Regions from separate parts of the Arthrobacter gyeryongensis genome, predicted to be linked through region 2. Evidence: riboswitches for the same ligand, from Rfam matches in the RefSeq annotation. Region 2 holds a riboswitch; the other holds the start of a gene.

Region 1 (3,403 bases), on a different contig from region 2:
GGCCGAGAGGACGTCCTTGTTGGCGTCGATCTTGGCCTGCAGGTCCGCGTGGTCGATGGTGCCGTCGGCCGCGGTGGCCACCACAACCACCTTCATGCCGGCCAGCACCGCCGAGGCAGCGTTGGTGCCGTGCGCCGAAGCCGGGATGAGGCAGACATTGCGCTGGGCCTCCCCGCGGGAGTGGTGGTAACCGCGGATGGCCAGCAGGCCCGCGAGCTCGCCCTGGGAACCGGCGTTGGGCTGGATGGAGACCTGATCGTAACCGGTGATCTCCGTCAGGTCAGCTTCCAAATCTTCGATCAGTTCGCGCCAGCCCACGGTCTGGGAATCCGGGGCGAACGGGTGGATCGAGGCGAATTCCGGCCAGGAGATGGCTTCCATCTCGGCGGTGGCGTTCAGCTTCATGGTGCACGAACCCAGCGGGATCATGGTGCGGTCCAGCGCGAGGTCGCGGTCCGACAGCTTGCGGATGTAGCGCAGCAGCTGGGTTTCGGAACGGTGGGTGTTGAACACCGGGTGCTGCAGGTAGTCCGAAGACCGCTCGACGGCGGCCTCCAGCGCGAAGCCCTCGCCGTCACCGGAAACAGTGGCACCGAAGGCCGCGACGACGTCGGCGACAACCGCCGTTGTTGTCGTCTCGTCGACCGAGACACCCACCGTGTCGGCGTCGATGCCGCGCAGGTTGATGCCCTTGGCCTCGGCGGCAGCAACGATCCCTGCGGCCTTGCCCGGGACCCGGACGGTGACGGTGTCGAAGAAGCTGCCGTGCAGGACCTCAAGGCCCGCGGCCTTGAGGGACGCGGCCAGGGTGCGGGCGTGGTGGTGTGCGGTCTCGGCGATCGCCTTCAGGCCATCGGGGCCGTGGTAGACGGCGTACATCGAGGACACGATGGCCAACAATGCCTGCGCGGTGCAGATGTTGGACGTCGCCTTCTCGCGGCGGATGTGCTGCTCGCGGGTCTGCAGCGCCAGGCGGTAGGCGGGTGTGCCGGCGTCGTCCTTGGACACGCCCACCAAGCGGCCCGGCATGGAGCGCTCGAGGCCCTTCTGGACCGCCATGTACGCGGCGTGCGGGCCGCCGAAGAACAGCGGGACGCCGAAGCGCTGGGTGGAGCCGACGGCGATGTCGGCACCCTGCTCGCCCGGAGGCGTGATCAGGGTCAGGGCAAGGAGGTCAGCGGCGACGGTGACCAGGGCACCGCGTTCCTTGGCGGCGGCAATCACGGCGGAGTGGTCGAACACCCGGCCGGAAACGCCCGGCTGCTGCAGCACGATGCCGTTGATCTCGCCCTCGGGCAGGCCTGCGGACAGGTCAGCGATCTCCACCTCGAAGCCCAGCGCCTCGGCGCGGCCCTTCACGATCGCGATGGTCTGCGGCAGGCAGTCGGCGTCGAGGACGGTCTTGCCGTCGTGGGCCGTCTTGTTCTTGTTGGCCCGGCGCATCATGAGGACTGCCTCGGCGACGGCGGTGGCTTCGTCCAGCAAGGAGGCATTGGCGATGGGCAGGCCCACGAGGTCCTGGACCATGGTCTGGAAGTTCAGCAGGGCTTCGAGGCGGCCTTGGGAAATTTCCGGCTGGTACGGGGTGTAGGCCGTGTACCAGGCCGGGGATTCGAGGATGTTGCGGCGGATCACCGGCGGAGTGACCGTGTCGTAATAGCCCTGGCCGATCATCTGCACGGCCGTCTTGTTCTTCGCCGCCAGCTTGCGAAGTTCAGCCAGAACTTCCACCTCGCTGAGGGCGTTCTGGAGCGTCAATGCGACGTCCTGGCGGATGTCATTGGGAACCGCGGTGTCTACGAGCGAATCGACACTGTCGTAGCCAACAGACTTGAGCATGATGTCAATGTCGGCCTGGCGGCGGGCGCCGATATGCCGGTCAACGAACGTAGTGGAGGTTGAACTAACCGTCACGAAGGAACTCCATAAATAAGGCGGCGCAGGGTGCGCCACAGCTAATCGGGTTCCTCCCCGCTCTGTATTGGACCTGAGAGTTTCCGCGAAATCGTGCTTGTGGCACTGTTCCGCTTGCACCGTCGGTGAGCACGCGTCAGCGCGCTGCTTTCCAGAGTTGCCTTGCCGCGGCGGTACGGGGGCCTGAGAGATTCCTGGGGAGGATTTGCTCCTACGGCGCCTGCATCACATGCCTGCAGGACTCTCCCGCCGCAGATCAAAGGCGTATTCAGTTATGTGAATCAGATCGTGGCTGCCGGTGACGGCTGCCACAACTACCAATTGTCCTATGGACTGCCCGTGTCCGCAAATGTGGTCACCGATCCCTCAGTTACGGAGGCGTTCGACGGCGGCCAGCAGCGCACCGACGTCGGCGCTCCTCGCGCTGGCCTTGGCTTCCGTATCACCGGCGCCGCCTTCAAGCATTGCGTTGAAGTAGAGTCCATCGCCCATGTACCGGACCGCTTTGGCCATTTCGGGCCCCACTTCCTCGGCGAGGACATCGAGCCATTGTTGCTGGATCCCGGCGAAGCGCCTGCGGGTTTCTTCATGGGCTACTTCCGCGAGCCGCGTGGCTGCCACGAACACTCGGTCCAAAGGAGTATCCGCCCACAGGGAAGACTTGATGAAGAATGCGGCCGCACCTTCGGGCGCTGCCTTCATTGCTTCGATGTCCAGTGCGGCCAGCCCGTCCATGCGTTCGAGCAAGGAGCTGATCATGGCTTCCTTGTTGGGGAAATGGTAAAGCAGGCCGCCCTTGGAGACGCCTGCGCGCTTGGCGACGGCATCCAGGGTGGCAGCCCGCTCCCCCACCTCGATCAGCAGGGCTTCAAAGGCATCCAGGACTGCGTCCCGGGCAATAGGTTTTCGCGGCATGGTGTCCATCATCCCTTAGTTCGATGCGGCAGTTCGATGAGTCAGATTGAAACTATACCGTCCAGACGGTACAGTTATATTCATGTTCAGCCCGTCCACAACCCAGCACCCCCGCACCCCTTCGATCCAATCCGCCCCGTGGCGCGATTGGGCTGCCCTGGCACTCCTGATGTTCCCCGTGCTGCTGGTGGCTGTGGACAATACGGCGCTGACATTTGCTCTGCCGCAAATCGCCCGTTCGCTGGAAGTCGGGGGCGTGCAGCTGCTATGGGTCGTCGATGCCTACCCGCTGGTGCTCGCAGCCCTGCTGGTGTCCATGGGAAACCTGGGAGACCGGATCGGCCGCCGCCGCCTGCTGTTGACCGGCAGCACCGGCTTCGCCGCCGTTTCCGCGGCCACCGCCTTCGCGCCGTCGGCTGAATGGCTCATCGCCGGACGCGCCAGCATGGGCATCTTCGGAGCCATGCTCATGCCGTCCACGCTGTCCTTGATCCGCAACATCTTCCCGGACCCGAACCGGCGCCGGCTCGCCGTGGCAGTGTGGGCAGCGGGATTCTCCGGCGGCGCCGCCCTC
Region 2 (3,403 bases):
ACCAGGCGAACACGCTGAAGGACATCATCGCTTGCAACACCATGAAGATGGTGACTTGCCAGGCGACGGCGGAACGCCAGACGTTCGTACCGCCGTCGGCCGCGTTGTGCCGGACGGGATGCTGGCGGATCGCGAGCGGTAGGAAAAGCAAGAGTACGACGGCGGCGGGCAGCGCCCAGAACCACAGCGCCGAAGTCCAGTGCCCGGCCGCGGTAAAGACGGGATAGGTGAAACCGGCGCCAAGCGCGGCAGACGCGCAAATCGCCGTCGTATATAGCCCGCCCATGAGCCCGAGGCGATGCGGGAAGTCACGCTTGACCACGCCGGGCAGCAGCACGTTGCATAGCGCGATCGCGGCGCCGCACGCCGCGGTACCGGCAAGGAGGGCCGGTAAGTGCCCGGCGCCGGCGAGGTCCACCGGACGGAGCAGCAGCCCCGCTGTCAGCACTGCCATCGCGCCGAGCAATACTCTCTCGGCACCGAATCGGCGGGCCAGGATCGGCGCCAGCGGCGCGAACACACCCAACAAGGTCACGGGCACAGTGGTGAGGACCACCACCGCCCAGCCCGGCAGCCCGGCGTCGGCGGTGACTTCCGGAAGAACTGCCGAAAAACTCGAAAAAACCGTCCGCAGGTTCAGGCCGATGAGCACCAGGCAGATCCCCAGGAAGACGAGTCCTCCGCGCGTCTTGATCTGCGTGGGCTCGGGGGCGGGAAGCTCGTCGATCTCGGCGTCGACGAGGATCTCGGGGACGCCGGGGTGCGGCTTGGTGTTCTTTGGGGCGCTTGAAGCGGGGGTCACCAACCCATTCTGGCAGTCACCCCCGTGCGCGGGCGCCTCGTGACGGGAGCGTACGCAGGTTCCGCGGCGGGGCTTTGACCGTGCAACGGTATTCTGGAGGAGATGAGTGAAACCCCAGAATCCCCTGAATCACCGCAGTCTTCGCGCCCCGTGACCCCAGGCAGCCAGGCCTCCTTCGGCACCTATGGCGGCCGGCCGGTCAGTTTCGTGCGCCGCGGGACGCGGCTTCAGGGTCGGCGCCAAGCGGCGTGGGAAGAGCACTCGGACCGCTGGGCCATCCAGGTTCCGCGGCATGTCGCCAACACGTCCGTGCACCCGGACTACGTGTTCGACGCCGAAGCGGAGTTCGGCCGCAAGGCACCGCTGATTGTTGAAATCGGTTCGGGACTCGGCGACGCCGTATGCCACGCGGCCGAAGAGAACCCGGACAAGGACTTCCTCGCCGTGGAGGTCTACACCCCGGGCCTGGCCAACACGATGATCAAGATCAACAGTCGCGGCCTCAGCAACGTCCGCGTCGTGGAAGCCAACGCCCCGGAGGTCCTGGCCACCATGCTGCCTGCGGGTTCAGTGAGCGAGCTCTGGGTCTTCTTCCCCGACCCCTGGCACAAATCTCGGCACCACAAACGCCGCCTTATCCAGCCCGCGTTCGCCGAACTTGCTGCGCGGTCCCTCGAGAAGGGTGGCCTGTGGCGGATCGCCACAGATTGGTCCAACTACGCCATCCACGTCCGCGAGGTCCTTGCCGGGTCAACCGAGTTTGAGAACGTCCACGACGGCGAGCGGACCGGCGCAGAGAGCCCCCTCACCCAAGTGTGGGAATCGGGAGTCGAATCGATGGTGGGCGGGGCACCCGTCAAGGAAGGCCGCGCACCGGTCAGCACCGAGCACACCGGCCCCAATGAGGGTGTGGACCACGTGGGCGGATGGGCTCCGCGCTTCGATGGTCGAATCCGCACCAGCTTCGAAAACAAGGCCCATGAGGCCGGGCGCATGATCTTCGATCTTAGTTACCGCAGGATTTAGCTGCACGATCGCGCACGGGTTCTTTGCGTGCCGCACGGGCACCGGCTACCATGTGAGACGTGTCACCGAAAGGCGGCACGTGCTTATGATCTGCGGCGGGAGAGCCCTGCCGGTACGTTTCAGCAGGCGCCGTAGGAGCAAATCCTCCCCAGGAATCTCTCAGGCCCATGTACCGCCGCGGCAAGGCAACTCTGGAAAGCAGCCCGGGCAACCGGACTCACCGACGGTGCAAGCGTCCAGCCGCGAGGCGGGACGCGGAAACTCTCAGGTCCAATACAGAGCGGGGAGGAACCGAATCATCGTGGTGCGTCCGCGCCACCTGAATTATGGAGTTCCTCATGACCCTGGCACCTGAAGGCCGTAAGCTGCTGCGCGTTGAACAGCGCAACAAAGCCGTCCCGGTCGAACGCAAGCCCGAGTGGATCAAGGCCAAGGTCCAGATGGGCCCTGAATTCGTGGGCCTGAAGAACCTCGTGAAAAAAGAAGGACTGCACACCGTCTGCGAGGAAGCCGGCTGCCCGAACATCTTCGAGTGCTGGGAAGACAAGGAAGCGACCTTCCTGATCGGCGGCTCCGAATGCACCCGCCGCTGCGACTTCTGCCAGATCGACACCGGCAAACCCTCCCCCGTGGACATGTTCGAACCCACCAAGGTCGCCCGCTCCGTCCAGGCCATGGCCCTGCGCTACGCCACCGTCACCGGCGTCGCCCGCGATGACCTGGAAGACGAAGGCGTCTGGCTCTACGCCGAAACCGTCCGCAAGATCCACGAACTGAACCCCGGCACCGGCGTCGAACTGCTCATCCCCGACTTCTCCGGCAAACCCGAACACATCCAAGCGATCTGCGACTCCGCCCCCGAGGTCTTCGCGCACAACGTCGAAACCGTGCCCCGGATCTTCAAACGCATCCGCCCCGCGTTCCGCTACGACCGCTCCCTGGACGTCATCACCCAGGGCCGGGCCGCCGGCATGGTCACCAAATCCAACCTGATCCTGGGCATGGGCGAAACCCGCGAAGAGATCTCCGAAGCCCTGGCCGACCTGCACGCCGCGGGCTGCGACCTGATCACCATCACCCAGTACCTGCGCCCCTCCGAACGGCACCTGCCCGTGGACCGCTGGGTCAAACCCCAGGAATTCGTCGACCTCGCCACCGAAGCCGAGGAAATCGGCTTCCTCGGCGTCATGTCCGGCCCCCTGGTCCGCTCCTCCTACCGCGCCGGACGCCTCTGGGCCACCGCGATGCGCAAGAAAGGCCGCGAAATCCCCGCCCACTTGAAGCACATTGCCCACATCGCCGAAGGCATCCAGGACTCCGGCACCACCCGCCAGGAAGCCCGCACCCTCCTCGCACACCACGCGACGGCCTGATCGGCAAGGAGCCAGCATGTTCCCCACCCGGATTGAAATCATTCCCTCGGACGGAATCGTTGAGAAAGTCCAGGCCGCTGTGCCGCTTTCCACTACGCTCACCGTTACCTGCCTGCCCCATCACGGCATCGCGCGGACCATGGAGGTCTCCGTGAAGCTCGGCCTCCTCGGCTACAACGTGGTTCCGCACCTCTCGGCGCGC

The links. Region 2 has a riboswitch for glycine ahead of lipA (lipoyl synthase). Riboswitches for the same ligand answer to the same signal wherever they lie in the genome.
Region 1: another riboswitch for glycine. It lies ahead of gcvP (aminomethyl-transferring glycine dehydrogenase); the one in region 2 lies ahead of lipA (lipoyl synthase).

The regions. Positions count from the first base shown of each region.
Region 1 is NZ_BAABKK010000032.1:86,212-89,614, forward strand. It holds gene gcvP (aminomethyl-transferring glycine dehydrogenase) at 1-1,914, opposite strand, end outside; glycine riboswitch at 1,967-2,074, opposite strand; glycine riboswitch at 2,076-2,173, opposite strand; gene ABEA18_RS20990 (TetR/AcrR family transcriptional regulator) at 2,281-2,829, opposite strand; gene ABEA18_RS20995 (MFS transporter) at 2,912-3,403, shown strand, end outside.
Region 2 is NZ_BAABKK010000009.1:66,760-70,162, forward strand. It holds gene ABEA18_RS06210 (MFS transporter) at 1-802, opposite strand, end outside; gene trmB (tRNA (guanosine(46)-N7)-methyltransferase TrmB) at 905-1,828, shown strand; glycine riboswitch at 1,915-2,013, shown strand; glycine riboswitch at 2,015-2,117, shown strand; gene lipA (lipoyl synthase) at 2,167-3,201, shown strand; gene ABEA18_RS06225 (methylenetetrahydrofolate reductase) at 3,218-3,403, shown strand, end outside.